Linked DNA regions of Oceanispirochaeta sp. M1. Each later gene encodes a partner of the first gene's protein in a complex. Links are inferred from orthologs where the notes say so. Each region holds a gene or a part of one and is shown on either strand. Other genes may lie near its edges.

Region 1 (16,531 bases):
TAAAAAATGATTACAATTGACTTACAGGTGGACTGATTAATAATGAAATTTTTGGGAATGGATGAAATCAATAAAAAAGACACACTCATATACTACAGAAATGAGTATACAGGTCTGGCAAGCTTTGCTCTGATCGGAGACCGGCGCAGCTCTGTGAGATTTTCATCTACAGTTGAGATTAAACCCACCGGAGAGCGTGATATTATAGTTGAACTTCTCGATAAGATTGACTACCCTGTCATACCCATAATTAAATCTTTAAAAGATGAAATTATGAATATAGAAAAGGAAGGCTTTCCCGTTTGACCGAATTACTCAGCAGCAGTTTTGAAGAGACCCTTGAACTTGGATTTAAAATAGGTAAAGTACTTAAACCCGGTGATATTGTAGCTCTTAACGGTGACCTTGGGGCCGGGAAGACTTCAATATCCAAAGGTATTGCCAGAGCACTTGGTATAAAGGATGTGATTACAAGCCCTACCTACACTATTGTATCCGAATATGAGGGTACCATTCCCCTGTATCATATGGATATGTATAGAATAGACGGTATAGAAGAGTTTGAACTCCTGGGTGTGGATGAACTTCTTTTCGGTCAGGGGGTCTCCCTGATAGAATGGAGCGAAAGAATTACTGAATATCTGCCGGATGACTGCAAGACTCTGAATATCAGCATTCTGGAAAACGGTCAGAGAAAGATAAGCCTTGAAGGTATAGAATTATGAATTGTGCATTAGCAGTTGATACGGCATCCTCTTTAATGAGTGTCTGTCTTAAAAAAAACAATGCCTACTTTGAGATGACCATCGATAATGGATTAAAACACTCAGAAACACTGATGAATACAATTCTTCTTGTACTGAAAGAGGCTGATGTCAACCGGAAGGATCTGGAGCTACTGGTCTGCTCAGAAGGTCCCGGTTCATTCACAGGTCTGAGAATAGGAATGTCAACGATCAAAGGTCTGGCATTCGGACTCAGTATACCTTACACTGCAGTTGTAACAACGGATTATCTAGCCTATGGCTTTGATTACTTTGACGGAGTGGTTGTTCCTCTGATGGATGCCAGAAAAAAACGTTACTACTGCGGATTCTACTCAGAAGGTAAAAAACTGGAAGGTCCTTTTGATTTGAGTGAAGATGAAATCCTGAAAAAAACATCTGCCTTTGATAAGGTATTATTTACCGGACCTGACTGCCGAATGGTCTCTACGGAATCCCGGAAGGGTCTGTGCTACGATGGAAATAATAAGAGCGGTAAAAGCAGACAGCTTCTGGAACTCGGTTTGAAACGTTATGATGCAGAGGGTTGCCTTTCTAAAGATTACGGCCCCCTTTATCTTCGCAGAAGTGAAGCGGAAATTGCACTGTACGGAGAGAAAACTTGAAGCGTAAAGATAAATCCGAAGGATTCTATGATTACAGAGATCCCCCGATTCTCGGTGATAATGAAGCGGATTTATTATTTCTTGAAACTGCAGAAGAAGTACATGAACTTGATGATCTTGATGAAGAGGACAGCATCTTCTATCCATGGTCACTTTTTACAAATATAGACCCGGAGGAACGGAATACGGCTCTTCTGGAAGACAAAGAATTCCGTTTTCTTATAGATCACATAAAAAACAGTCCTATTCCTACATGTTTTATAGATCTTGATCTGAAAATAGTATGGATAAACCCTGAGTTTCTCAAGGATCTGATCTTTATAAAATCACCCCTGAACAGACATCTTCCCGAACTGTTCCATACCGATACAGAACTGAATTTAAGTGCTGCTCTAAAACAGAGCCTTGAAAATCCGGATAATGCCTATGCATGGATGGGAAGACTTCTACCCTTCAGCAATGATAATACCAGTTCTTTTTTAAGAGCTATGATACAACCCTGTCTCTGCCGTCATGGAGAGAGACCCAGGGCATATATGGTTCAATGGGACATTATCACCAAGGAATACAAAGAACTGCTCCAGAAGACCTTCCTGAGCCTCCTTGAGGCTTCTAAACTTAAAGACAACGACACAGGCGAGCATATTGAAAGGGTTAATGATTATGCCCTTCTTCTGAGCAGACATCTGAAAGGGAGAGAAGGCTATGAAGAGATCAATGATGAGTTTATTGAGGATATCGGTTTCCTTGCCGCCATGCATGATGTCGGAAAGATAGGTACACCCGATGATATTCTGAATAAGAGCGGTCCTCTTGATGACTGGGAGCGGGAGATAATGAATGAGCACACCAAGAATGGTGCCTATATCCTGAGTACCCACCCCAAATCCATGGCCAAAGATATTGCACTGTCTCATCACGAAAAATGGGATGGGAATGGTTATCCCTATGGAATATTCGGTGAGATGATTCCTTTGTGTGCAAGAATTGTATGTATCGCGGATGTCTATGATGCTCTACGTTCCAAGAGAAGCTATAAGAAGTCATTTACCCATGCAAAGTCTGTTTCAATCATGAAAAAAGGCCGGGAAAAACATTTTGACCCGGCCCTTCTGGACTTATTTCTTGAACTTAATAAAGAATTTGCTGCTATCTATAACAGCAGAAACAAATAAGTGCTAATCTTTTTTCTTAAAAATATCATTCAGTGAAATTGAATCTGGAATATTGCTGACCGCAGCGGCAGCTTTGTTTTCTTCCTGTATGGCTATATATACTTCCTGTCTGAACACTTTGACATCATTAGGTGCGGCAATTCCAATTTTAACCTGATCGCCCTTGATATCCACAACAGATATTGTGATGTTATCTCCGATTATGATGCTTTCATCTTTTTTTCTTGATAATATCAGCATATGCTGTTCCTCTGAGAAGCAATTTCCTCTGCAATATTATGCCTTGTCTCCCAACGGGGATCTGTTGAAATACACTGACGTCCCACTCTTGCATGACGGTTTACAATGACCGGGCCCTGCAAGTTGGCTGTCATATTCTGATTATCATCCAGAAATGTAACAATGCTGAAAACCAGGGCATTCTCTTCACTGCTGTCTTTCAGAGAGAGCGCCTCCAATTCAGACTTCATCACTGCCGGAGTATAATCCGGCCTGAAAATGGAAGGTTTAATCAATACAAAGGCTACCTGATCCACATCAATTGACTGAAGCCAGTAAAATGGCTGCTGAGTTGCATCGAGAAGTGCAAAATCATGTAATGTCTCGAAACCGAACAGACCATTAGGAAATGTAATGATCTGCCTTTCATCTATTTCTACTTCGCCGTAGGCTTTTGTTATTATCTGCATTTTTACCTCAAAAAGTCCATAAGATTAGATTGCAGGATCTTGGAAGCGGACTGATAGGCCGCCTTCTGTGTGTATTCAAGCATCTTGAGATTAGTTATTGCTTCTGTCATGTCTATATCAGTCAGCTTGGAATTTACTGCAATCACATTCATTTTTTCACTGTCCAGTCTGGCAAAACTGTGATCAAGACGCTCATTCCGGGATCCCAGATCGGCCATATTGTTCAGCAGGTTGCCAAGTGACTTGTCCAGTCCGCCCAGAATCCGGCCGCCGACTGCCTCCTGGTCTCCTGTGAGAAGACTGTCTCTGAGGCCTATGACCATATCAAAGAGTGAACCACCGCCGACCATGACATCTTTATGAAGATTCTCGGGAGGTCTACTTCCGCTTTCAGCCAGAAGTCCAATATCCTTGAGCACTTTTGAGTCGGGATCTTCATCAATCCAGATCTGATGGGGAACTGTTGATTCTATTGTGAAACTGTTGGTAACAGGATCAAGTGAAGCCTTAACTGCCAGATCACTGTCATTGATCTTTGAAATGATCCCGTGAATATTATCACCGGTCTTTAAGGCAATCTCTTTGCCGTCAATGCTGATGGTGCTGTCTTCCTTGACCACATAATCCAGTGTATCCCGCTGTGCGAAAATCTGCTGATTCTCAGCCCAGTAGACCTTATTTCCTGCAAAGTTCAGGTCAATTCTTGTTCCTTCACCTATTTCAGTCTGATTGGCTGTGATATTTCCTGCATAACGTACTTCAGAAATTACAGCACCCTCGATTCCCTCTACTCTACTCTTCATGGCTACAAAGGGATCATTTTTCGTGTCGTTGGCACCAAAGAGGGTTCTGCCGTCGGCAGTACGGGTATTTGCCATGGAAACCAGCTCTTTGAGGAGCTCATTTGTCTCGATGGCCATATATCCCAGTTCTTCTTTTGAATAGGTACCGTTGCTTCCCTGTACAGCAAGTTCTCTGAGCCGCTGAACAACCTGTACCGACTGGTTCATGGAAGTTTCCGCCAGAGAGTACTCACCCTGGGCTGTACCAATATTATCAGAATACCTAGTAAGATGAGTAATATGAGAACTCAGCCTGGTTGAGTGGGCTGCAGCAATGGGATCATCCCGGAGATTATTCAATCTTCTGCTGCTGCCGATGCCAGTCTGCATTTCATTCATTTTAAAATCTTTAAGCCTCATCTGATACTGGAGATCAGTGTTCGGCATGTTAGTGCTTACTCGTCTCATCTATTACACTCCCATTCTATTGATAATGGTATCCAGCATATCATTGATATTTGATACAAAACGGGCTGCTGCGTTGTAGCCATGCTGAAACTTGATCATTTCTGCAAACTCCTCATCCATATTCACACCGGAAATGGATGACTGAAAATCCTTAAGATCCTTCATAACAAGCTGCTGTGATTCGTTGGCCTGCTGAGCAGCTTCACCCTTCAGTCCGATTGAAGCCACAACATCGGCAAAGTAATCGTCAAATGTTGTGCTGGGGCCGACCATTACAGACTTGTTTCTGAGTGATGCAATCTCAAGGGCCGCACTTCCGTCTCCGGGAAGCCCCTCTCTACCGTTCAGACCAAAGCCTGAGGCAATAGATGCGGGATCTGCCTGGAGAGCCTCATTTATCCCCATCCAGCCTGCCGGATGAGTCAGAGGAGCAACGGCGAAATCGATATCTCTCAGTCCAAGGACTGCATCAGCCTGATCCCAGTTGTAGGCATTTTCGGCACCGCTTCCGCCTAAAAGACCAGCATATCCTGCCAGGAAAGAACCTGAATCCTCTACATGACGGATTACAAAGTCGGGATTCTCAAGATCATCGGCTGCACTGCCCTTCAGGACCAGTCTTCCTTCTCTGTTGATCAAGGCCTTAACTTCGGCTCCCGCATTATTAATCCGGTCAACAATATCAGCAATACGGTCTGTGGGAAAATATTCTACTGAAATATCTCCGGCTGCACCGTTGAGGGTAATTGTTCCTTCCAGTCCGGTCTGCTGCTCCGAATTAAGGGCGTTATTTCCGGTCATCCTGAAGATATAGGAGGAATCAAATTCTCCATCACCGCTGCGGTCATAATTACCCAGGGCATTATTTACAAATGGATACTCTGTGAAAAAGTCGATTCCCGTGCTTCCGTTGGCAGAAAATGCTTCGGAGTGAACCTCATTGACCATATCTGTAAAGTTTACTGTCATCATGTCCAGTTTCTGGATTTCACCGCGTACATCACCGTCTCGGAGTTCCAGGAGGGCCGCCAGTTTACCGTTTCTGATATCTACATCTCGCCCCGTATCCGCCCATTTAACATCCAGATAGCCTTCATTCAGAGGATTGGGTTGAGTATCCAGGAGATGTACCTGTTTACCCTGAATAAGATGCATTCCCTGTGTATGAATCAGAAACTCATCGGGGTCTCTGTTATCTACAGTTACATTTATAAAACCTGAAAGTTTCTCGACCAGGAGGTCTCTGCTGTCAAGAAGATCATTTGGATTATCCCCTACTGCTTCTGACTTCTCTATCTGAAGATTGAGTCTGGAAATATCAGTGAGGATACTGTTTACCTGACCAACTGATACGGCCACATCATCATTCAGCATGGTTCTGGTCTCTTTCAGTCGTCTGTAACGGCCGTTGATTCCGTCAATAAGGGATTCTCCCCTTTTCAGAACAGCCTGTCTGGCAGGCATATCTTCGGGATGAACCGATAGCTCCTGCCAACTGTCCCAGTAATTGTCCATTAGAGACCTTACAGAAGTATCATAGGGTTCGTTATAGATCTGCTCCACCATCAGCAGGTATTGGTCCCTGGTGTCCCAATAACCGGTTTCATCACCCTGGGCGATTATTCTGTTTTCAAGGAGGGTGTCCTTTATGCGTTCCACCATGGTAACGTCCACACCCTGGCCGATCTGACCCGGACGCTCTGCCCTGTTGAGCTGAGGCATGTAGATCGGATCTGTTGCAGACAGACGTACTCTCTGTCTGCTGTAGCCCTCGGTTGAAGCGTTGCTGAGGTTGTGTCCTATCGTCTGCAACCCCTGAGTGTGGGCCTGTAAACTTCTTTTTCCTAATTCAATACCGCTGAATGTGGAACCCATAAACAATCCTTTCCTTAAAACTGATGGTTAAACAGCATGGGTTTGTTATCGACGGGCGATGCCGTACCGCTGCTGTTGTAAATTCTGGCTTTTTGATCGGGAATAAGAACATCCAGGACATCCTTGAGAGCGGAAGTCTGGCTTTCCGCATAATTCCCGATACCGTTAATCCTGACCTGCAGCATACTGACTGCATGACGCAGTTTCTGCTTTAAAATCCTGATCTCTTTCTGATACCCGCTGTCAAGTCGAGTCATCAGCATTCCGAAGGATACTCCGGGATCAAGCTGATAGTCTTCTTTCAGATGAAGAACAAGTTCCTCTCTGATAAGATCTATTGAGTTCAGCTTATCAGCCTTTTTCCCAAGGCTGTTCAGAGTAAGTTCAAGTCTTGTCCAGTTCTTTGCTGTGACATACTTATGCAGTGTCTCACAGCCGGAATTGTACTCTTCCAGAAGCTTAAGTTCTTTGTTCAAAATATCAATCAAATTGTTGGTAATCTTGTCAGCTGACATTCTAAAGACACTCCTTCTCTACTATTTTCGGTTTATGGAAAAAGAATATTAGTATTTTCTTTTTCATCTTTCAAATAAAATGAAAATACCGGGTATGAGAGAAGCTGGAAGGGTGGAGAAATTAGATAATTATGAAAATTCAGTCAGTTATACTGAGTGACGGTCAGGGAACAAGCTTACGTTTATCCTGAAGAAGCAGAGAGTTGCGGGGAATCAATTCAAGACCTTCCTGAAGAATCTTGACTGCATCCTCTTTTTTATTTTCATTTAACAGGGTAACGATTTTATTGTGGTATTCAATTGCTGTATTGTTGCGGATAATTCCAATCAGTCTTTTATATTCCCTATCTTTCTGTATCCAGGGTTCAGCCTCAAGCATAAATAGATAGGCATCTCTGTTCCGCCCCTGGCTGGATAGAACCTCGCTCTTCAGACTGTAGTGATAGGCTGCAAGACTGGCTGCTCTGGTATTGCTGATAATACCTTTGGCTGCTGCCTGGGCGATCTCATTTATTAAAGCAGATGAGAATTCCCCTTTGGATCTTATTTCAAGATCTCTCTGAATAATAAGGGTTTCCATGGCATACATATCTTCTTCAAGAATATAGGATTTCTGGGATGACAGAATCTGTCTGGCTGCAGTAAGGTTATTTCTGTTGACTGCTTCGGCACAGGCATTGTACACCAGCTGAGATCTGGTAGCTCTCAGAAAATCCGGAAAATCAGCATCCTGAAGAGCTGCCCTGCTGATCAGTTCGATACCGGCAATATAATCTTTTTGAATATTCTTTTGAGCAGCCGCATTCTGTACTGAGTTAAAATAGTCCTGTCTGGCCATGGCACTTCCGGTCAGTGCCAGTCGGTCTGCGGCAAGGGTCAAAGCTTCCATGTGTCGGTTTTTCTTCTGGAGTTCTACAATTCTGTTCTGCAGAATAAGACCTGCCATATCGCGATCACCCAGCCTTAACCTGGCTTTATAATTACCCGGAGGCACATAGGCATAACCGGTTCTACTGGTGAAGGAAGATTGAAACTCCTTACGGCTTCCCGGATCAAATCCCCACTCATTTGTAGTCTCAATATCTATCCCCTGCATGCCGCTGCCGGGAATAAAACAGAATGCATGGTCTACTGCATGTATCCCTTCCACGGGTATTCCATGATAACGGGTGACTATCATATAGAGCAGGGCGGATGAAACACAGTTATATGTCCCCTTATCCAGAACAGTATGAAGATATGTCTGTGTAAGACTGTAACGTGTAAAAACATCATTATGTAGAAACAGGAGCAGGGCTTCTGCTTTTTCATCAGTATTCATTACAGGAGTAATCACTTTTTCTGAATTTTTAAGTATATTACTCAATTTTCTCAGATAAGGATTAAGTTGATCTTCCTTCAACCCGGAACTGAGAAGAGACAGACGGGCCAACTGATCGGTAGTCAGGGGTTCGGGCATCTCGGTAAACTCTCCATAGGGTGTATCGGATCGGAAGGCAGTGCTGTCGGCAAAACTGCAGGGAGAAATTATCACAATAAGTAAAAGCAGTATAATAACAGTGGCCGTTTTATTTTTTATAAACATCCTATGTCCTATTCTACAGAAAAAAAACTTTATATCAAAGATATTGTTTCGGAATATTTCCGGGTTTTGATTTAGAATAAGATTGATGGTTTAAAATTGATTTTATGAAAACCAATTATTATATTATACAAATAAATATGTATATATGCTTAAGGCCATATGGCCTTTAATATGTAAATTGACGAGACTGTAAATCAGTCTCGATAGTTCAAGGAGACTTAAAGAATATGGAAAAAGACATGGTCATCATCGGCGGAGGCATTGCCGGTTTATCAGCTGCTCAATACGGTGCCAGATCCAATCTGAAAACATTGGTAATTGAAGAAATGGCTCCCGGTGGACAGGCTCTCCTTATTTCAGACCTGGAGAATTATCCAGGATTTCCTGAACCTGTAAACGGATTTCAGCTTTCAATGGATATGCATAAACAGGCTCAGAAATTCGGAGCTGAATTTCTGACAGCTTCTGTTAGAAAGGTTAGTAAGAAGGGAAATGATTTTATCATTGAAACTTCCAAAGATACTATTACTGCAAAAACCGTTGTCCTGGCAACTGGTGCTAAACACAGACATCTGGATGTACCGGGAGAAGAAGAGTTCGGAGGCAGAGGTGTATCTTACTGTGCTACTTGCGACGGCCCCTTCTTTAAGAATAAAAAAATGCTGGTTGTGGGTGGTGGAGATGCTGCCTGTGACGAGGCCAACTACCTCGCCAACCTTACTGATAAAGTTGTAATGGTCCATAGAAAAGACCGTTTCAGAGCCCAGAAAGCTGTTGCGGACAGAGTTCTTAAAAATCCAAATATTGAAGTCCGTTTCAACACTATTGTTAAGGAAATCAAGGGTAATGAGACTAAATTAGACCGCGTAGTTCTGGCAAAGACCGACTCTGATGAAGTATATGAAGAAAATTTTGATGCTACTTTTATCTTTGTAGGTTCCATACCTCAGACACAGCTTGTGCCCGAAGTTAAAATGGATGAAACCGGATATGTCATCACAGATGTACATATGGAATCATCAGTAAAAGGTCTTTACGCTGTGGGTGATGTACGTGATACACCCTTTAGACAGATCATTACAGCTGCTTCTGACGGTGCCGTGGCAGCACATACTGCATCCGGCTATATTGACGACCTTAAGGGAGAAGCCTATATTTAAGCCTTCAGCTTATAAAATAGGACAGTCTGTGACCTCATTTCGCATATTACTCCTGCTGTATTTAATTACGGCAGGAGCTCTTTCTTCTCTATATTCCCTGGATTTCAACTCGGAACTCTCCTCTGAAGATCTTGCAAGTTCTCTTGCTGCTGATATGAGTAATGATGAATTACTCGGGCAGGTAATGATGCTCGGTTATACAGGGGAGATTGCCTCTCCTGTGATTATGGATTGGATTGTTGAGAAGAAGATCGGAGGCATCAAGATCTTCGGATGGAATGCCAATGATCTCTCCGTTCTCGCCGACACCATCGGAATTATGCAGGATGGTGCTCTATCTACAAGATTGAAGATACCCCTTCTGATTGCTACAGATCAGGAAGGCGGTTGGGTTCGACATATAAAGGGAGAGAGCTCAATTACTCCGGGAAACCTGGCTTTAGGTGCTTCCGGTATTCCCCATGACTCTTACCAGACAGGATATTACATAGCTTCCGAACTTCGGCGTCTTGGAATCAATATGAATTTTGCTCCCACGGTGGATGTATACCTTAATCCTCTTGCGGATGTAATCGGTCCCCGTGCATTTTCACAGGACCCGATCCAGACCGGCGTACTTGGTACTGCTTTTTTCAAGGGAATGGAAGATGCCGGCGTTATTGCCACGGCTAAACATTTCCCGGGTCACGGCAATGCCGATCAAGACTCCCATGGAACACTTCCTGTGATCCCTTCTGACCGTAAATTTCTGGATAGTCACGATCTGATTCCCTATAAAATGATGATTCAGGAAGGTCTCCCCGCCATAATGGCCGGTCACCTGGCATTTCCTGAAATTACGGGTAATATGAAACCTGCTTCTCTCTGTTCAGTTTTCCTTAAAGATATACTGAGGGATGAACTGAATTACGAAGGACTCGTAATAACGGACGACCTCGTAATGCACGGCGCCCAGTACGAGAATGAATCACTACCGGAAATTTGTGAAACAGCAATACGGGCGGGAAGTGATTTTCTCCTTATCAGCCGATCACCGTCAATGCATCAGCAGATATGGAACCACCTGATGTATCTGATTCAAAATGACAGTGATTTTGAAAAAAGTATGCGCATTGCTGCTGCACGGATACTGAAAGTAAAAGCTGATTATCTTAAAAGAGAGGATCATGTTCCTTTCAAACCGGATACTCAGGGAATTGATCAGGATATTCCCGCTGCAGGGAGTCAGGAGTTTTTCTTCGGTCAGGCAGCAAGAAGTATAACTATTCTGAGACAGTCTTCCTTTCCCCTCCCTGCAAACAGTCAGGTACTGATCGCCGGGCTCTACTCAGAGTTCAGACGAAGCGGCACTGCCTTTTTCCATGGCAATAGTATGCGTATACCCTACTCTTTCGAAACTAATGAAAAATGGCAGGTTGTCGATTATATTAAGGAACAGGCAGACAATTTTGATTATATTATTTTCAGCCTGTCCAGAAAACAGGATCTCAGGATTCTGAAAGAACTTGAAGATCTGGAAGATAAAATTATTGTCCTCTCCTCACTGACTCCAATCTATCTTAATGATGTACCCTGGGTCAGAGATGCAGTGGCTGTTTATGGTACTGGAATAGAATCCTATCAGGCCGGTTTTGCCGCCATCAGGGGAGATTTTGCTCCCAGGGGAATACTTCCTATTGATTTATTAAACGATGAATAATAACGGAGGGGCTTATCCATGAAAATACTTATGATGAGCAGTGAAACTGTTCCCTATGCCAAGTCGGGTGGACTGGCTGATATGGTAAGTGCACTTTCTCTGGCCTTGAAACAGGAAGACAGTGATGTGCGCATACTGATGCCTCTCTACAATGATGTAAAGCGTGAGGGACTTGAGTTTCTTAGTGAATTACACATAAATATGGTCTTTCGAACAGAAAAAGCGGCCCTCTACAGTACTGAAATGGATGAATCCGGTATTACCGTCTACTTTTTAGAGAGTGATAAATACTTTAGTCGGAAAGGAATATACGGTCCCACCCCGGCGTCCTCATACCCGGATAATGCTCACAGATTCAGCCTCTTGGCAGCTTCATTTGAATCGGTCTGTCTCTATCTGAACTGGATTCCAGATATACTTCACAGCCATGACTGGCCCACAGGACTTTCTCCTCTTTATCTGAAAAGATCGGATGAAAAATTTAAAAATACAGCTTCTGTCTTTACAATTCACAATATGGGATATCAGGGGACCTATCATAAAAGAGACCTCCCCTGGACAGGACTGAAACAGGATGACACCCATCGTTTCAATATGATGAAGGACGGCTATGTTAACTTCCTTAAAACAGGTATTGAAAACAACAATAGAATTACCACAGTATCACCAAACTATGCTGAAGAGATCAAAACCCTTGCCTATGGACATGGCCTGGATCAGTCATTGAATCATAGAGCGGATTATCTTACAGGGATTCTAAACGGAGTAGATTACAGCAGCTGGAATCCTGAATCTGACAGATACATCTCTCCCCATAACTACTCGAGTTATGATTTGAAAGGTAAAGCTCAGTGTAAAACCAGACTCCAGATAAAGATGAGTCTGGTTGAAGATCCGAAAATCCCTCTGTTTGCCATGATTACCCGTCTTGTTGAACAGAAAGGAATTGAAGAGCTCTGCAGACCGGGATACGGCATCCTTGAGGGATTCTGCCGGGAACAGAAGGTTCAGGTAGTGATTCTTGGAACCGGAGAACCCTGGGTTGAAGAAGAACTTAAAAAACTGAGCAGTGAGCTGCCCAATCTATCCGTCAAAATTGCATACAATGAAGAGATGTCTCACCTCATTGAAGGGGGTGCCGATTTTTTCATAATGCCAAGCCATTACGAGCCCTGCGGTCTGAATCAACTCTACAGTCTGAAATACGGAACTATACCCATAGTGAGAAAAACGGGAGGTCTGGCTGATTCTGTCAGGGATCCACTCTCCAGGGAAGGCTGGAAACAGGCGACTGGATTTGTCTATGAAAAGGCTGACCCCGAATATCTGAGAGAGACTCTGGACAGAGCTGTAGAGTGCTGGGAAGAGTCTCCTGATAAAGTCAGGATTTTAAGAAGGAACGGTATGAATAAGGATTTTTCATGGAAGCCTTCGGCTCTTGCCTACATAGATGTCTATGAAGACGCCCTTTCAGATATAAAAGATAGGAAGACTACAGAGCATACCCCCGGGGAGTAACCATAAAACGCCCTTTCCTATAGGTTCTGCTGTTGCCTATAACCACTGTGGTATTCATATCAATATCATGGTTCAGCATCTCACTTACAGTTGTAACTGTCACATTCTGATCTGCCCTGAACCCATGGCGTACAATGCCCACAGGGGTATCTTTTCTACCGGCCTCAATCATAATCTGAGCGCATTTTTTTATGAGTTCAGTTCTTTTCTTACTTGCAGGATTATACAGGACTACAACAAAATCACCCTCGGCGGCAAGGCTGAGTCTCTTCTCAATAAGTTCTGTCGGTGTAAGAAGATCGCTTAATGAGATCACAGCAAAATCATGAATTAAAGGAGCACCCAGAAGGGCTGCCGATGAGAGTGCCGAAGTTATTCCAGGAATAATGGAAAGATTCAGTTTTTCTAGATCCTCTTCTGAAATTACCTCCAGAACAGGTCCGGCAATACTGAATACTCCGGCATCTCCACCAGAGACAATACAAACTTTTTTCCCCTCAAGAGCCAGTGCAGCAGCAGCCCGGCTGCGCTCAACTTCCTGCCGCATTCCATAGGCCTGAATATCACAGCTCTCCGGGAGAATATGACGGATCAGATCCACATAGGTCTTATATCCGATAACAGAATCCGCCTCCAGGAGGGCCTGTTTTGCTGCAGGTGCCAGAAGCTGATCAGTTCCCGGTCCGGTTCCTACTATGGTGAGTTTTCCTTGTTCTGATATTTCTGAATTGTTCATATATCTTCCTTTGCCAGAGCGATGGTAACACCCCGTATCTTCTTCTTTTTCATTATGAGACGCCCGTTTTTTGCGGTCAGGAGGGCACATGGTTCACTGACGCCGGGTATATTAAAATGCCGTATTGCCGCATCTGAGGGAGTTACATCTTCAAAACAGCTGCTTCTGATTTTCTCCAGGGGCTGAAAAATCAGGGGAATCCCCAATTTCTCCATAGCCCGGAGAAGCCCTTCTTCATTTTTTTTCAGCTCTGCACTGACGGCACAGCGGATGTCTTCGATTGTAAGGCTCTGCTCTTCAAGAACTTCCTCTATAGAAATCCTTACAGCTTCTTCACTGATATCTTTTCTACAGCCGATGCCCAGAACAATGGATCGATTGGTATCCGATGCTGTCGTAATCACAGCCTCAGCACCAAGAAAAGAGGCCACTTTCCAGCATAAATCGTTAGCACCGCCCTCATGTCCTGAGAGTGTACTTATTGCATAGCGGCAGGCATCATCCACCGTAATGACAGCTGGATCGTGATATTTATCAGAGATAAGGGGTGCTATCATACGGATCACTATTCCTGAAGCCATTATAAAGATCAGACCGTCATAGGAGTGAAAAATGTTTTCCACCAGAGCTCTCAGGCCGCCTTTTTCGGGCCTGAATGTATCGGCACCCAGGGCAGCGGCAAGGCGCTTTGCTGTCAGTTCACTGCTGTCTGTTACCGATATAACGGCGATCTTTTCAGGAATCAATTGTCTTTCCTGCCCTTCCTCCATCCATGGGAGAATGAAGGGTCATAGAGTTTGGACATTTCATATTCACCTTTCAGAACATCACCGATGATGACAAGAGCCTGTCTTGTGATTCCGGCATCCTTAACCAGTTGAGGAATAGCGGAGAGGGTGCCTCTGATTATTTTCTGATCCGGCCATGATGCCCTGTAGACTACGGCTGCGGGAGTATCCGCTGAATAGGAATCCTGAAGATCCTCTACAGCCTTATCTATAAGTGAAATGCTCAGAAAAAGGACCATTGTTGTTCCGGCCTTTGCCAAAACTTTTAAATTCTCTTTTTCCGGAACTGGAGTCCGGCCGGCAGCTCTTGTGATAATCAGGGACTGGCTGATCCCCGGGAGTGTATACTCCTGTTCCAGTGCAGCCGCAGCAGCCTGGAATGAACTGACCCCGGGAATGATCTCAAAGGGGATATTTTCGGATCTGAGATAGTCCATCTGCTCCTGAATGGCACCGTAGAGTGAAGGATCTCCCGTATGCACTCTGGCAATGATCCCCTCCTCATTCTGATGCTCTTTATAAACCTGGCAGACCTGTTCCAGATCCATCCCGGCGGAATCCATAATTTCCGGGGAGGCTGCACACCATGTAAGAATTTCGGGTGAAACCAGGGAGCCTGCATAGATAACGACCAGGGCCTTTGCCAGTACTTTACTTCCCTTTACGGTGATCAGATCCGGATCGCCGGGACCCGCTCCTATAAATACTACCTTCATCTATTCCTCCCGGGCCGGATCATGACGATTGAAAGATAACCGTCCCTACTCTCATCCAGCTCATTCATATCGTATGCTTTATATTCTTCTCTGAAGCCGGCCCTTCTGATAAAGGCCGCCTTTTCAGCAAGATTCTCTCTCTTCAGAAACTCTTTCAAGTCTTCCAGACGCTTACCGACTTTCATCAGCACAATGGACTCATGAATCTCCAGCAGAGGCTTGAGATCCTCCATATTGTCCGGTGTGGGCATGATGCAGCACTTATCCTTACCAAGTGCCAGAGGCAGCCCCAGTCGGGCGGCAGCAAGCTGTATGCTGCTTATACCGGGTATAATCTCCCAGGCGGCTTCAGGCATTATTTTATCCAGGGCCTCACAGAGGTATGAAAATGTAGAGAACAGGGAAGGATCACCAAGGGTGATAAAACTGACCTGCTTCCCCTCTTTCAGAAGAACTTCACACTCCCCGGCTGCTGTAGCCCAGTGTTCATCCAGTGTTCCCCGGTCTTCGGACATGGGATAGATCATCTCCTGAAAGGGAAGATCTTTACCGGCGGCCTGTTCCAGAATTTCTCTGGCTATGGAGCCCTTCTTCCAGGAAGAGCGGGGTGCCAGAATCACATCTGACTGCTTCAGGATGCGCATGGCCTTCAATGAAATCAATTCAGGGTCACCGGGGCCGATTCCAATGCCGTATAAATATCCTTTTCTTCGGAGCGACTCCTCCAGAGGAGCGATATAGAGAAGATTGAGACCCCAGTCTTTATCCTCAGGCTCTTTAAGCAGATCCTCCAGAGACCATTCTTCAATGCTTTGATCTGCAGTACCCAGGTTCTGTCCCACCGTAAAGCGCCAGTTTCTAAACTGATTCTCAGCCATGTAAGAAGCAATACTGCGAGGATTATTTTCAGAATCCGTATAGATGAAAGCGGACTCCTGCTTATAGAGCTGGGGGAGGAGATTCTCAACGGGATGACCGTGGAGAGACTGAAGTGCCGGCAGAGGAGTCTGCAGACCCATTGCTGTACCCATGACCTGATCGCTGCCGATTCCAGGTACAAGAGTCCATCTCTCCCTGGGCAGTTCCCTGATAAAACGGCGGCTCAGGCTGAATACCTGGGGATTACCGGACACAAGTACTGCAAGTCTCAAATTCTGATCCATCTTGCCCAGCCTTTCGGGCAGACCGGGGATTTCCCCCTGAATTGATTCTGAACTTTCGGGACTGAGTCCAAGCATTTCAATATGTTTAGGAAAGGCGTAGACTCTGTCGGCCTCCTGTATGATCTGACGGGACAGGGGGGTGAGATATTCCTCTCCTCCAGGTCCCATTCCAATCAGATAAATCATTTGTTTCCTCCAGGAAAGTTGGTACCCAGCAGATTTCCTTCCAGGTCCAGTATATAGAGATGCAATTCAGGCAGAGTGTCGTAATC
Region 2 (15,137 bases), on another replicon or contig:
TCATAATACTACAATAATTTTATTTGTGAAGCTGTATGATTATTAATATTAAACATAATGGTTTTACTCTGAAACCCACAGCTAAAGTAGTCTTTGATCCCGACTCTTAATTGACCAGAACTGTAAAAAGACTGATACTGTAATTGATGTTTAAACGCAAAAAAAGCGACAAGCTGAGTGACAAGGAAATTCAGGACGCTCTTGTCAGAATTCGAAAAACCTATGATGACTACATTATAAGTTATATGACCCCCATTGATGAAAAAACCGGATTTGAGGACAGGTATATAACTGCTCTTCATGCCCGGGTTAATCTTACCCGTTTTATTAAAGATGAAATCGAACATCTGCAGGCTCTTATCAAAGGCAGAAAAGATGAAGCAAGCCGTAAGAAAGTCAGTGCCGCTAAACCGGCTTCAACCAATAAAAAAGGCTTTGCCGATCAGATAATGGAAGAACTTGAAAGGAAGATAGAGTCCTATCCTGAGATTGAAATAAATGATGATGCTTCGGTGGAAGTAAAGAAACTTTACGGAGCTCTTAATGAGCTGGATAAGAATCACTGGAGAACCCTTTCCAAGTTTATCCGAAAGGTACATTCCTCAACTGTCAGCTATAATCTTGAAAATCGGCTTCTGCGAATGACCACAGTGGGTGGGGATCATGTACCTCCGGAGCTGGATCGTTATCTCTTTCTGTTACAGCAGAAGGGTAAGTATTCGTCAGAACTCTTCCGTGAGGCTCAGGAATGCATCAAAAGAGCCTCTTTTTTCCTTCATGAACTCAGACATATACTACTTGAGTGCCAGGATCGCGGATTAATGGACGAAAGTGTTGAAATTGCGTTCAATTATGTTGAAAATATAATAAGTGATTTCAGACTGAAAGACTTGAAGAGATTCTGAGTAAAATCAAAATACGAATCAAAGTCTCAGATACAATATTATGGAATCATAACTATTTAAAAATACTTCGAGCTGAAAAGGCCAGGTATTAAGGAGATAATTATATGTCAGAAGTAATCCTTACGGATGAAACATTTGAGCAGGAAGTATTGAAGTCTGATGTTCCCGTCCTGATCGACTTTTGGGCCGAGTGGTGTGTACCTTGTAAAATGCTAGGTCCCCTAATCGCCGAAGTTGCTGAAGAATATGCCGGTAAAATCAAGGTGTGCAAAGCAAATGTAGATGATGCCCCTGAATCGTCCGGTAGATATAATATTCAGAGTATTCCCACTCTTATGGTTTTTAATAAGGGTGAAGTTGTAAAACAGAATGTCGGTGTAATCCCCCGGGATGCCATCGAAGAGATGTTCAAGGATCTGGTCTGATTCAAATTCTCGTCCTGTTCTCAGGGCGGGATTACATATATCTCATCTGAGTTGGCTGATCCGAAGCTCTTCCCGCCCGTAGGGACTGTATGCCAGTCTTCCTTCCTGTCAGAATCTACAGAATTACTACTCCTGCATAATGATCTTGTTCCCGTTGTATAGTGAGAGGCTATGGCTTCTTCGGGAGGAATCAGTTCAGAACTGAATATCCAGAACCCCCCTTCATAAAGATCAGCCGCAGCATCAAATGTCCTGCTGGTCCACCCAAGAGTATCATCTTCAAGATCCGAGCTTCTCTCAGAATAGATAACTCCGTCCTGTAGTATCCCCTCGGGAGCATTATAGATGCTGATAATCCCGTTGGCCCCTGAGAGTCCCGAGTCTTCGGGAAGCCAGATATCCCATGCCTCATCTGAACTAAGTTTTCCTGTGGACAGAGTCTTGTCATCTTTTTCAGAGATTTCATCGGCAGTGTACTCCCGGCGGCAGTGGATGATGAGATATTCACCGGTCTCCAGCTTGAGGGAAGGAAGGATATAGCGGTACTCATAATGTTGTTTTGTTCCGTAGTATAAACACATACCGGCGGTGTCTCCGGATTTGGTTGTATAAAGTTCAATACAGTCAGGATTGTTCCCTGAACCCTCAGGATTAAATTCATTTATCAACAGATCCGGGATATTCGGATTCCATCCCCAGAAGGGAAGAACAAAACGGCAGCTGTTTCCGCTGCTGTCTTCCACCGTCAGTGCCGCCCTGTACTGCTTTCCCGGAATTAGAGCCTTTTCCGGAAGAAGTACAATTGTATTTTCTTCAACTGTGCTGAGACCGGCCATGTCTCCTGTATCAAGGGTTATATTTTCATTTTCCGGATAAACAGCCTCATCAAATAGAATCCTGATTTCCGGACTTTCTGTGGGGCTGATTTCCAGAAGTCTCGGAGGAGAAAGGTCGGGTTCAGTCAGAATATCATCACTGTATTGAAGAGAGCAGCCTGCGAGAGAAATACAGATCAGAGGCACAGTGAGTTTCAGAACTTTTTTATATGGAATATTGAGCATATGGGGAGCCTCCTGCTGTCAATACTCTGAAAATTGAACTCCTGCTTCAAAATCTATAAAAACTCCTGAGAAAATCTCATCATGAAGGGCGAAAAAGGGCCGATAAATATAACATGAGAAAAGGTATAGCCATTTTTTTATTTATTACAACATGCATCCTCGTTCCGCTGAGTTCTCAGGAACTTTTAATTGAACCGGGAGATGTATATCTCGATATGGTGGAAGATGAGGGGTTTCATCTCTGGATAAAGCAGCGGGAGGGGATGAACTCTGTTCTTGTTACTGAATCCACTGCCGACCCTGAAAAGCAGAGAGACTCTTTTGCTCTGCGGCCTTATGAGTATAACGAGATTAACGGAGATGAACCCCGCATGCTTAACGGTGAGATTCTCCCCAATGACAGCGGTTATTACTACCTTATAGATTCTTCTCCCGTATATAACGAGATTCTGGGAGCCATGGCTTTTCAGATTTTTGTTCCTCTTCATCTCACATATGGTTATTCATGGAGCAGGGAAGGGCAGTTTGAACTGCGTCAGGGAACATGGCTGAATATAAGATCCTTCGAGATGCCCTATGCTGACTATTCTGGAGCCTATCAGGATAATCCCTTTGTTCTGTCCTCAAAGATAAAAGAGCTGCCTCCTCCTGTTATTGTGGCGGAAGTGGAAAAGGAACTTGAAGATATTATGGAAGAAGCTGCCATCATGACTGGCGGTGAATTTATCCGTGCTGAAGACGGTGATGAGGCTGTAGATAAAATCGGCAGGATAATCACCTCTGTAGAGGGCGGAACTATTAATGTGGTACTGGTTGTGGATACTACAGTCAGTATGAAAAACGATATCAACTTCATTCAGAAGAAGCTTGTTCCTCTGGTAAAAAGTCATATAGAAGGATTTGATTCCTTCAGAATCGGTATTGTTATGTACAGGGATTATAAAGAAGCATATCTGACTAAGGAGATACCTTTCCTTGAAGATCTTGATCAGGTGCAGTGGCAGCTTAACCGTATTACGGTTTCAGGGGGGCGAGATATCCCCGAAGCTGTCTATGAAGGTATATTCAGTGGGATTTCCAACTATGAATGGACTGGAGATCACCGGATTATTATCCAGATCGGAGACGCTCCTCCCCATGAGATTCCCATGGGAAGCATCACCAAGGAGATGGTATACTCTGCGGCAGCAGATCTTGGAATTTCAATTTATCCAATACTGCTCCCGTCAGAATACTGACTGAAGTACTTATCTGGAGCCTGGTCCGCTGCCCTGATCGGCGCTCGGTTTGCGGGCCGGGTATTTTTCCGGATCAATAGCCTCTTCAGGACGTCCTTCCAGACCTGCCAGAACCTTCTCTGCCAGCACTTTATAGCGGGGCGGGTAGAGAATTACGTAACTGCTGGTTTCATAACTGTCCAGAACCTTCCTCAGTCCCTGAATAGCCAGATCTTCGGCACCCAGCTTCTTATGAAGAATAGCTCTCTCATATTCAGCAGCAATCACTTTGGCATGGTTTTCCGGAAAACGGATTAGAAATACTTCGTAATAAAACAGGGCAGTACTGAGCTGCCCATCATCGATGGACTGCTGTGCCTGTTTGAAGAACATCTCTTCTGACCAGCCCTGGTTAACAGCTCTAGGTACGGACTGACAGGAAAGAGATAAGACCGTCATAATAAGAATAATTGTATAGATGGTATATTTTCGCATTAGATCCCTCATCAAAATATGGGGATCATAATACTCTACAGGAAGTGCATTTTCAAGTTCACAGCCATTTTCAGAGAAAGGTTTCTCGGAATCAGGCCTGTGATATCATGAATGGATATAAATTTCGTCTTTAATCGGCAGGGTTTTCTTGAGTTCTTTCAGAAAGGCTTTAGTATCTCCCATGGGTTCATAGAGGTCACAATCTTCAGTACTTCTGCGGGCTACGGTAAAGTATTTATAGAATTTTTCTTCCCCCAGCTTTTTTCTCCATTTCCCTGCATCGCAGCGTACACGCAATTGGTACTGATCGTTGTTTCCTGTACTGGATCTAATCAGTTTACAGTGCTTGCAGTTGGCGCAATAGATCTTATCTGCAGTATTTTCTCCTGCATGTTCGCTTACCGGTATTTCCGGATTGCTATGAGTTGGGCTGATGCTAGTATCTTTGTACATGAGATGTACACCTCCTGTTGTGCGCTGGTAATCGTTTATGCTGTTCTCTTTGATTGTCGGCTCAATTGGCCTTAAGTTTAAGAAAGAACTCATATTAGCTTTTCATTCTTTATTTGACGGGGTAGAATCACTCCATGATTGCAGCAGTAGTTAACGCCCTAGCCATATTAATCGGTGCTCTTATAGGCCTCCTTCTAAAAGGCAAAATCCATGATAAATATGAAAATGTTGTCTTTACAGCCCTGGGAGTTTTTACACTCCTTCTGGGTTTCACTATGGCACAGGAAAACTGTAATGCACTCTATATGGTTTTCTCCCTCGTTGTCGGCGGGCTTCTGGGAACCTGGATGGGGCTTGAAGATCTTGTTCTGAAGATGGGAGAGTGGCTTAAGAATAGACTCCCGGGAAAGATGGGGGAGGGGCAGTTTGCACTTGGCTTTCTGGATGCCACGGTTCTTTTCTGTGTAGGTGCCATGACAATTGTCGGTTCTTTCAAGGCCGGTATTGAAAAGGACTATTCTCTTATATTTCTTAAATCTGTCATGGACGGCTCTGTATCTGTTCTTCTGGCTGCTGTTATGGGATGGGGTGTGGCCTTCTCGGCTGTTTCTGTCCTGATTGTTCAGGGAGCTTTGACTATTCTTTCAACATGGGTGGCTCCTTATGTTGATGAATCCATGATTCATGCGGTTTCCGCCGTGGGTGGTTGTCTGATAATGATGATCGGAATCAACCTGCTCAAATTGAAAAAAATAAAGACGGCAAACTTTATACCTGCCATAGTGCTGATTATTCTGTTTCAGCTTGCAGATCCCTATATCGCCCAGTTCACTTCTTAAGAGAGCAGATCTTCAGGAATAATAGTTTTTTAGCGTGGTGTGAGCCGCCAGATCTCAGCAGCATATTCAGCGATGGTTCTATCGGATGAAAAAATTCCCGAAGCGGCTATATTCTGAAGACTCTTTCTATTCCATATCTTTTTATCGTCATACTGAAGTTCCGCATTACGGACAGCCCGGCTGTGCGATTCAATTTCGGGCAGTACCAAATAGGGGTCATGATTAAGCAGATTATCCAGAATAATTCTGAATGCTGAAGGGTCTCCCAGGATACCCTGATTCAGGGCATTTATGATTCTCTGTACAAATTCATTCCTTTCAAGGTAACTGCCGGGGTTGTATGTTTCTCTGCAGCTGACGGCTTCTTCAGTTTTCATGCCGAAGGGGAAGTTGTTCTCCTCTCCTGCCGCCCGAAATATCTCAATATTGGCACCGTCATGGGTTCCCAGGGTGAGAGCCCCATTCATCATGAATTTCATATTTCCTGTGCCCGAGGCTTCTTTTCCGGCTGTGGATATCTGCTGTGAAAGCTCGGAAGCCGGAAAGATCTTTTCTGCCATACTGACGGTGTATCCCGGAAGAAAATGGAGTGAAAGTCTGTCCCTGCAGAGGGGATCATTGTTTATAGTTTCAGAAAGACGTCCGCAGAAGTAGATAATTTCCTTGGCCATCACATAGCCCGGAGCCGCCTTGCCTCCCAGAAAGAACGTATGGGGAGTGCTCCCTGTAGGAATCCCGGCCTTTATATCTATATAGAGGGACAGTACTGTGAAAAGATTGAGAAGCTGTCTTTTATATTCGTGAATTCTTTTAACCTGGAAGTCAAAAAGAGAATCCGGCTGAACAATAAGACCCTTCTCTATTTTCAGCCATCGGGTAAAATCAGCCTTATTGGCGCTTTTTATCTCTGAAAGTCTCTGGAGAACCGAATCATCATCAAAACCCCTGAGTTTGGATAATTTTGAAGGATCTTTATGCCAGTCTGTGCCTATGAGTTCATTGATCAATGTGCTGAGTCTGGGATTGCACTGCATCAGCCATCGTCTGTGGGTTATTCCATTTGTCTTATTATTGAAGCGTTCGGGGTAGAGGGTGTACCAGTCTTTCAGGACGGTCTGTTTCAAGAGATCAGAATGGAGTACAGCTACTCCGTTTATAGAAAAGCTGCCGTGGGCTGCCAGTGCCGCCATGTGTACAGTATCGTTATTGATTATCCGAGGTGCATGAGGGGTCTCTTCCAGACGTCTTTGAATTTCTTCAAGAATCAGCATAATCCGCGGGAACAGATCTCTGATATATTTAACAGGCCATTTTTCAAGAGCCTCTTCCAGAACTGTATGATTGGTGTAGGCAAAGATCCTCTGGCAGATATTCCACGCTTCATCCCATGTTAGTCCCTCTCCATCCAGAAGCAGACGCATCAGTTCGGGGATGGCAAGTACGGGGTGGGTATCATTGAGCTGGATCACTGCTGTGTCTGGAAAATCATTCCATGAGTTTCCATGATTCTTTCGGTATGAAGCCATCATATCCTGTAATGATGCGGATACAAAAAAGTACTGCTGTTTTAATCGGAGTTTTTTCCCGCGTTCTCCCTGATCTCCCGGGTAGAGTACAGCTGTCAGGGAGGCAGCTTCATTGATTGAAGCCCATGCCTCAGAATGAAATTCCTTATTGAATCTGTCCAGATGGAATCCTTCCGGAGATTCCGCTTTCCATAGACGGAGGGGGTGTACACGGTCACTGTTTGTTGAGCTTACCGGATAATCAACGGGTATGGCTATGAATTCTCTTGCCGGTTTCAGGTGGAACTTCAGCTCTCCCCTATCTGTGCAGCTGATATCAACTGATCCCCCCAGGGGGATGGTGTAGCGGGTATTTCGGTCTTCTGTTCCCCAATGGTCATCGTTCTGCCAGTCATCGGCAAGTTCTATCTGTCTGTGATCTTTTATTTCCTGTCTGAAGAGACCGAAGCGATAGCATATTCCATATCCTGTCGCCGGCAGATCCAGATGTACAAGTGAATCCATAAAGCAGGAGGCAAGACGTCCGAGTCCACCATTACCAAGACCCGGGTCCGCTTCCTCTTCAAGTATCTGTGTCAGATCCAGATTGTGATCGGCAGCCATTCGGACTACTTCCTCCCTGATACCCAGGGCCAGAATATTCTGATTCAGAAGGCGGCCGGTCAGATACTCGGCAGAAAAATAATAGAGCCTTCTGACCTTGTCTTTATTATCCTGAAGAAGTGTTTTTTCTCTTCTGAGGTCCATCTCTTTTGAAATGAAAGGAGACAGTATCCGGAGAAATTCACGGGGAGTAAGATTCTTCCCGTGGAAATTGAGTAAATGTTCCAGCTGTTTTATCAGGACTTCAGGACCGGTCATCCTTGTTCTCCAATTATTATTTTGCTTCCAGAACTCATCAGTCCTGAGAGGGGGGCTAGATTACTTTCTCAGGGTGTTCTTCTACAATGCGGATCATATAAGGTGATTCTATGACCTCTTCCAGAGTCTCAATGGCCGCAAGCGCCTTGATTACGGCGCCTTCACCTGCTTCATGAGTTGTCATAACAACAGGGATAATTGCAGATGTTTCCTCTTTTTGCTGAAGAGCCGTGATGCTTATGCCATATTCACTGAGAATAGCGCTTATCCGGGCAACTGTTCCAGGTCTGTCCTGTACCATAAAGCGCAGGTAGTAGCGGCTTATGATATCTGCTGGAGGAAGCTGAACCGCCGGTTTTGTTCTGTCGGGCCAGAAGGTCAGTGTTTCGAATGCTTTAGGAGTAATCCCGAGAGCAGTTGCGATAATATCGGAAACTACGGCAGAAGCTGTGGGTGAGCTTCCGGCTCCTCTACCCATATACATGGTATGTCCTACGGCATGACCGTAGACACTGACTGCATTAAAGGCTCCGGAGACCCGGGCCAGGGGATGGGATGTGTGTAGAAGACAGGGAGAAACACTGAGTGCCAGACCCTTATCTGTCCTCCTGGCAACCGCCAGGAGCTTCATTATATATCCCAGATCTCTGGCAGTTTTTATATCGTAGAGATCCAGAGTGTCTATTCCCTGTACGGGGATTGAATCAAGGTTTACTCTCTCTCCGAAGGCCAGAGAACCCATTATGGTCAGCTTGTGAGCCGAATCCATACCGGTTACATCCAGTGTGGGGTCCGCTTCCGCCAGGCCTGCTTTCTGGGCCGACTGAAGGGCGCTCTTGTAGCTTTGTCCCTTCTCTGTCATCTCCGTGAGTATATGGTTGCAGGTACCGTTGACGATACCGAACATGGCTTCAATACGGTTTGCAAGCAGACCGTCTGTAAGGGCTTTTATAATGGGGATACCGCCGCCGCAGCTGGCTTCAAACCCGATGCTGACCTTCTCTTTTCTGGCCAGGGCAAAAAGCTCCGGTCCGTAATGGGCTAAAAGAGCCTTGTTGGCGGTAACAACATGTTTTCCCGCTTCAAGAGCCTTGGTCATTATCTTTTTGGCAACAGTAAGACCGCCGATGAGTTCCACAACCAGGAATACATCAGGATCGGCAATCACCTTATTAAAATCTTCTTCATACAGGTTCTCAGGAACAGCAATGGAACGTGCATTATCAAAATTTTTGTCCACCACATATTTAAGATAAAAGGGAATCCCTGTCCTTTCCTGAAGGTACTCGATATCTTCGGTAAGTACTCTGGCAGTTCCGCCGCCGACAATGCCGCATCCTACTAGTGCTACTCCGAATTTTCCCTCATTAACCATCTTTCAAACTCCTGAAAATTTTTAATTAAACCTTATTGAGGATTATCAAATATGAGAGCTTTTTATTCAAGAGCGTTTTTCTCAGGAATAATGTTCCTAGAATTCATGAAAGGGGATGGATTATGAAAAGAAATGAATTACAATATATTCATGGACAATCTTAAACTACAGATTGTGCGATCTCTCAACTCAGGAACCCTGTGAGGTTACCGTGATGTTTGAGCTTTTTTAATAGGAGAATTAGTAATGAAAAGACTGTTAGTCCTGATACTGGCAATAGTATCTTTAGCCGGATGTGCATCCACCAAAGTAACAAGAACCTCTTCTGATGAAGTAATCGATTTAAGCGGACGCTGGAACGATACAGATTCCAGACTGACCGCAGAGGAGATCGTCTCTGATTGTCTGTCCAGACCCTGGATAGATGATTATCTTGCAGAGAACGGGGAAAAACCTGTTGTTATTGTGGGATCAGTTCGAAACAAGAGCTCCGAGCATATTGAAGTCCTGACCTTTATCAAAGATATCGAGCGTGAACTGATTAACAGCGGCCGTGTCCGTTTTGTTGCCAGTGCGGTTGAACGTGAGGAAGTCCGTGAAGAGCGTGAAGATCAGCAATCTAATTCAACCGAAGAGACTGCAAACGCTTTGGCCGCAGAAACCGGTGCAGATTATATGATGCAGGGTGTTATCACTTCCATCACAGATGCTGTTGAAGGAAAGAAAGTAATCAAATATCAGGTCAGTATGGAATTGATTCACCTGCAGACAAATGAGAAAGCCTGGATTGGTGAGAACGAAGTCAAAAAATTGATTAAACAATCCAAATCCAAATGGTAATAGGGAATGTCTCAATCTAAAAATAGCATTTATTTAAGTATCAGCCTGATTTCTGTTCTCTTTATTTCCTCCTGTGCCAGTACTCAGACTTTTCAACAGCAGTATGTTGAGGCCTCTGAGTCGGTCTCCAGGAGGGATTTTCAGGGTGCCAGTACAATTATTGAGTCACATAAGGAAGAGAGTTATAAGGAGAAAGACCGGGTCCTGTATTTTCTGGATGTGGGAATGCTTTACCATTATTCCGGTGAGTATGAAAAGAGTAATGCTGCACTGGATAATGCTGAGCGGGGCATCGAAGAGCTTTATTCTAAGAGTATTTCTAAAGCAATAACTTCTGGAATCCTTAATGACAATGCCCTGGAATATGCCGGTGAGGACTATGAAGATATCTATCTGAATGTCTTTAAAGGGCTGAATTACATTGCCCTGGGTGATGAAGAATCCGCCATGATTGAGATTAAACGTGTGCATATCAAACTCAATATTCTTGAAGATAAATACCGCTCTCTTATTGAGGAATATAACGATTCCTCAGAAGCAGAGGGGCAGATTGAAGCTCTGAAAAACCGTTTTCACAATGATGTGCTGGCCCGTTATCTTGGACTGTTGCTCTATCGTTATGAGAACAGTCCTGACAGTGCCCGGATTGAGCGGGATTATATCAAGGATGCTTTCCTGTCCCAGAGTCATCTATATGACTTTGATATTCCTGAACTTCCGGAACTTGAAAATGATTCGGAAATGGCACGGCTCTCTGTTCTGGCATTCTCAGGAGTTTCTCCCCGGAAGGTTGCCGAGACATTTTATCTGGATACAGTAAAAAATGGTGTTTTTATCACTTCTGTCAGTCAGAATGAAGAGTATATTAAGTCAGTTGTGGGTTTTAATTTTCTGCTGATGCCCGGAATTGGCTCCGGTTATCATTTTAAATTTGAGTATCCCCGGATGGAACAGATGCACAGTAAGGTCAACAGAATTGTCCTTCTTGTGGACGGAGTTCCTGTGAAAGAGCTTCCTCTGATTGAAAACATGGAGAGGATTTCAAGAGAGATCTTTTTAATCAAGCAGCCTCTGGTTATAGGTAAATCTATTTTACGGACCGTAACAAAAGGGATCGTAAAGGAGACCGGCAAGACTGCAGTAAATGATTCCATGAGTGATGATGCCGGTGGAATGGTCCTGGGAATATTGATTGGTTTTGCTGCTGATGTTGCTGTGGATGCCACCGAAAATGCGGATCTCAGGATCTCCCAGTATTTTCCGGCCTATGCTCATAGTATTGATTTTGCTCTTCCCCCGGGAGAGCATGATGTCAGTATTGAATATTATAAAGACAGTACATTGATATTCAGAGATCAACGGGGATCATTAAATTTGCAGTCCGGTGAGCTGAATTTTGTAGAGTCATATGTGCTTGAGTAGCCTTTTCTTAATTATTTGTGTGTAGATTGGAGTTTATTATGAAATTAAAATATGTATTTCTATTATCCCTTATTCCGTTATTTCTTTTTTCCTGTGCTTCCGGCGGAAGCTCATCAGAACGGTCGGGAGGAAAGAAACCTTCATGGGTGGATGATAAACACTCACTCTATCCCAATGATGAATATCTGGTGGAAATTGGAGAAGGCAATTCTCTTAAAAGTGCAAAGCAGGATGGTCAGGCTTCTTTAGCACGAATCTTCAGGACTGCAATAGTTGTAGACAGTACAATCAGCACACGCTACGAAGATCTGTCTGATGGTGACACTATTCTGGAATCACGGATGGAAACAACTTCTGATGAATCTATTACACAGTTATCCGATGAAACTCTGATCAATGTACATTTTGCAGAATCCTGGACCAGTGATATGGGTAAGGTCTATGTGGTTGCTTATATCGACCGGATGGAGACTGCCAATATTTATCGCCAGAGGATAGATCAGGACGGCATGAAAACCCAAGCCTTTATTAAAAAATCAGCCGAACAGAGCGACTTGCTCAGACGTTATGGATTTCTTGATGGAGCAATGGTCATGGATGTAAAAATTCATTCCATGAAGGATCAGCTGGATATCATCTATCAGCCCTTCGCAAGAGCTGTAATGCTACCCTATGATCCTGCGGTGCTCCATTCTGCATATGCGGATACAGCGGAACAGATGCAGTACTCCATAACTGTAGAAGGGGATCGAGCCGGCAAGGTCGCTGCTGTTGTTTCCCAGGTTCTTACTGACCGGGGATTCTCTGTGACAGAGGGGGAGTCAAAGCTTTCAGTTACCGGCCGGGTGAAAATGGAAGAAGTTACCCTCAATAACGATTATAAAAACCTTCGCTGGACTCTCTTTATGGAGATGCGGAATGAGAAGGGAGATGTTGTTGTCTCCATAGATGAGAAGAAACGGGAAACAGCCATATCTCTTGAAGAAGCCGAATCCCGGGCTTATCGCTCCATGGAGGAAATAATGCTTAAGAAGTTCCTCAGAGGAATGGAAGACTATTTTGACAGCTTTGCCATGAACTGATTTCTCAAATTATGCTTATCTTGAAGACCCGGTGAAGCCGGGTCTTTTTTAGTTTGTTTCAGCTTTGACGAAACAATCTTCTGAGAATTATAATAGCCCTTGAAAGGAGTCTGTATGGCCAAAAATGATGAGCTGAACTTGATCCCCGCAGTTGAATCCCTTGTATTTACATCTGGGTTTTGGATGATACCGGTGCAGTTCTCCGACTTGAGATTTCCTGAATCTCTGATGGTGATCAGAAACTCTGAGTTGATAACATATAAAGAAATAGGATCAGGTAAAAAAGATGATGAAGCCTATTGTCTCAGTATTAAAAAAGATGGAATCAATATAAGCGCTTCGTCCACAAAGGGTTTTCATTATGCTTCAGTAACATTGATACAGCTGCTTTTATTTTTTAAAGAGAGTATCCCCTGTCTGGAGATAGGTGACTCTCCTCGTTTCGGATGGCGAGGATTTATGCTGGACTGTTGCCGATTCTTTCAGCCTGTGGATAGTATTCTGGAATTGATTGACGTTCTGAGCTTATATAAATTCAATATACTTCACCTCCATCTGACTGATGATCAGGGATGGCGCCTTGAGGTACCAGCTTATCCTGAGCTGACTGGAATAGGCAGCCGCAGGGCGGACAGCGTATATCAGGATAATCGTCACACAATGGGAGAACTCCATGAAGGATTCTATTCTGAAGAAGATATCAGGACCATTGTAGAATATGCTTCTCAACTTTGTATTCAGGTTATTCCTGAAATTGATCTTCCCGGTCACTCCATGGCGGCTCTTGCTTCTTATCCGGAGCTTGGCTGTAGGGGAGACCGGCAGGAGGTCCCCTGGAAAGCCGGGATATACAAGGATATTCTTTGTCCGGGAAAGGAGGAGGCCAGGCTTTTTGTTGAGGCTGTCCTGAAACAGACCGCCCGGCTCTTTCCTGCATCACATGTTCATCTGGGTGGTGATGAAGCTCCAAAGGCCCGATGGAAAAAATGTCCCCATTGTGCTGCCTACAGAGAGAATCATGGAATTAGAAGTCTTAAAGATCAGCAGGTACATTTTACTAATCAGGCTGTTTCTATCCTTAGAAAACTGGGGAAAACCCCTATAGTCTGGGCTGAAATCTGTGGTGATAATCTCGATAAGTCGGCCATCGGGCAGTATTGGCTCTTCAGAAAAAAAAATGCATATAAACAGCTGGAGAAGGGGAGGCAGATGATTTTTTCAGCCCATGCCTCAACTTATATTGATCTATCTCATGCTTACGTAACTCTTAAGAAAATTTATGCTTATGATCCGATTGCTGAAGGGGATGACCTTCCGGGAGCAGATCATGTTCTGGGAGTGGAATGTCCGCTCTGGACAGAATGGGTGCATAACAAGGATCGTAGGGACTTTCAGGCATTTCCCCGATCAATCGCCATGGCAGAGGTCGGCTGGACCAATCCAGAGGATAAAGATTACAAAAGTTTTGTCCGGCGTCTGGAGAGACACCTTGTATTGCTAAAAGAGCGGGGGATCAACGCAGCTCCTGCTAAAGAGTGGAACCCCGGTAAACTGGCAAAATTCAGAGCCATGTGGCGGATGATTGTCAATGGTGGTGTAGAAGACTAAAGTATAGAACCAATGACCGATTATCCATAAAAAAGGCTGTTCTCCTGATGGAAAACAGCCTTTTGCTTATTTATAGAATGACTATTCCACTGGAGGGATAATCAGTACCTGTCCGGGATAGATCAGATCTGGATTGGGAATGGCTTTCTGATTCCGCTGCCAGATTTTAGGCCAGAGGTAGGGATCATCATAGATCTCCTGGAACTCGGCTATTCTCCACAGACAGTCAGTAGCTACTTCTCTGTAGGTAACTACATAGGTTCTTCCTACAGCATTGGCTTTATAGGCTCTGATATAGGCTTCTGCCTGTGTCAGCAGCTCTTTGGATTTATCGTAGTTTCCAGCATTCCGTTCTTCGATTGCCATCTGCCACAGTTCCTTGGCTTTTTCAAGAAGTCCGCTTACAGACATTCCTGCTGATCTTACAGTCTCCTCTTCCTCTTCTTCTATGATCTGAGAAAGATCGTATTCCATCAGCTCGGATTCTTCGGTTTCATATTCTTCACCCACTGCATCCATCAGAGGATTTTTATTCAGGTAATCGGCTCCTGACCATGGAGCGGCGTCCAGGATCTCACCTTCTTCAGACTGTACTGTCAGGGTTGAAGCATCTTCCAGCTCCATCTGAATCTGCATCAGTCTGGCATCGGTTGCGGCCTGTTTCTTTCTGACTCTTGTGAGGTAGAGAGTATTTTTTGCTCTGAATTTTGCTTCCTTCATTTCGGCTTCACTGTTTTTCAGATCATACTGTCTGAATTTGATCATACCGTCAGACAGAAGGTAGCTTGCCTGGTTGAACTCCTCTCCGGCCCAGAGGTATGCTTCCTCTTTCTCGGCATCTTCCAGGTAGTTCTTGGTATCTCTTTCAAGAATCTGAATCCAGCGGATGTTTTCATCAAGTATCTTGTATAGATTAGCAGATTTAATTCCAGAGAGGGCCATATCTTTTTTAGCCTGATTCAACTGTTCGGCTGCAATGGATTCTCTTGTGTACTCAAACTGCTGCATAACTTCAGCATAGGGTTCGG

Evidence for each region.
Region 2: the proteins of trxB (region 1) and trxA are in contact, whole or in part, in a crystal structure (PDB 1F6M), measured with the Escherichia coli proteins. The link is inferred for Oceanispirochaeta sp. M1 from one-to-one orthologs.

The regions. Positions count from the first base shown.
Region 1 is NZ_QQPQ01000003.1:190,155-206,685, reverse strand. What follows is about bases 7,838-10,672. They hold trxB (thioredoxin-disulfide reductase), read left to right. Parts: upstream 7,838-8,706; coding sequence 8,707-9,639; downstream 9,640-10,672. Other genes in these bases: DV872_RS03065 (glycoside hydrolase family 3 protein), read left to right, coding at 9,668-10,672; DV872_RS03075 (hypothetical protein), read right to left, coding at 7,838-8,479. Also shown: DV872_RS03120 (hypothetical protein), read left to right, coding at 43-306; tRNA (adenosine(37)-N6)-threonylcarbamoyltransferase complex ATPase subunit type 1 TsaE, read left to right, coding at 303-725; tRNA (adenosine(37)-N6)-threonylcarbamoyltransferase complex dimerization subunit type 1 TsaB, read left to right, coding at 722-1,390; DV872_RS26905 (HD domain-containing phosphohydrolase), read left to right, coding at 1,387-2,565; carbon storage regulator CsrA, read right to left, coding at 2,569-2,805; DV872_RS03095 (flagellar assembly protein FliW), read right to left, coding at 2,799-3,254; DV872_RS03090 (flagellar hook-associated protein 3), read right to left, coding at 3,257-4,504; flagellar hook-associated protein FlgK, read right to left, coding at 4,508-6,379; DV872_RS03080 (hypothetical protein), read right to left, coding at 6,394-6,894; more of DV872_RS03075, read right to left, coding at 7,058-7,837; more of DV872_RS03065, read left to right, coding at 10,673-11,338; glycogen synthase GlgA, read left to right, coding at 11,357-12,856; cobJ (precorrin-3B C(17)-methyltransferase), read right to left, coding at 12,831-13,592; DV872_RS03050 (cobalt-precorrin 5A hydrolase), read right to left, coding at 13,589-14,338; cobM (precorrin-4 C(11)-methyltransferase), read right to left, coding at 14,335-15,096; cobI (precorrin-2 C(20)-methyltransferase), read right to left, coding at 15,093-16,445; cobalt-precorrin-5B (C(1))-methyltransferase CbiD, read right to left, coding at 16,442-16,531.
Region 2 is NZ_QQPQ01000002.1:167,559-182,695, reverse strand. What follows is about bases 1-2,669. They hold trxA (thioredoxin), read left to right. Parts: upstream 1-1,009; coding sequence 1,010-1,330; downstream 1,331-2,669. Other genes in these bases: DV872_RS01960 (vWA domain-containing protein), read left to right, coding at 2,505-2,669; DV872_RS01965 (Ig-like domain-containing protein), read right to left, coding at 1,351-2,391; DV872_RS01975 (hypothetical protein), read left to right, coding at 147-905. Outside these bases: more of DV872_RS01960, read left to right, coding at 2,670-3,629; DV872_RS01955 (hypothetical protein), read right to left, coding at 3,639-4,103; DV872_RS01950 (hypothetical protein), read right to left, coding at 4,209-4,556; DV872_RS01945 (DUF554 domain-containing protein), read left to right, coding at 4,691-5,395; DV872_RS01940 (glycogen/starch/alpha-glucan phosphorylase), read right to left, coding at 5,425-7,782; DV872_RS01935 (homoserine dehydrogenase), read right to left, coding at 7,838-9,157; DV872_RS01930 (penicillin-binding protein activator LpoB), read left to right, coding at 9,404-9,997; DV872_RS01925 (hypothetical protein), read left to right, coding at 10,004-11,419; DV872_RS01920 (LPP20 family lipoprotein), read left to right, coding at 11,458-12,501; DV872_RS01915 (beta-N-acetylhexosaminidase), read left to right, coding at 12,616-14,109; DV872_RS01910 (LysM peptidoglycan-binding domain-containing protein), read right to left, coding at 14,191-15,137. UniProt on the Escherichia coli protein: Participates in various redox reactions through the reversible oxidation of its active center dithiol to a disulfide and catalyzes dithiol-disulfide exchange reactions.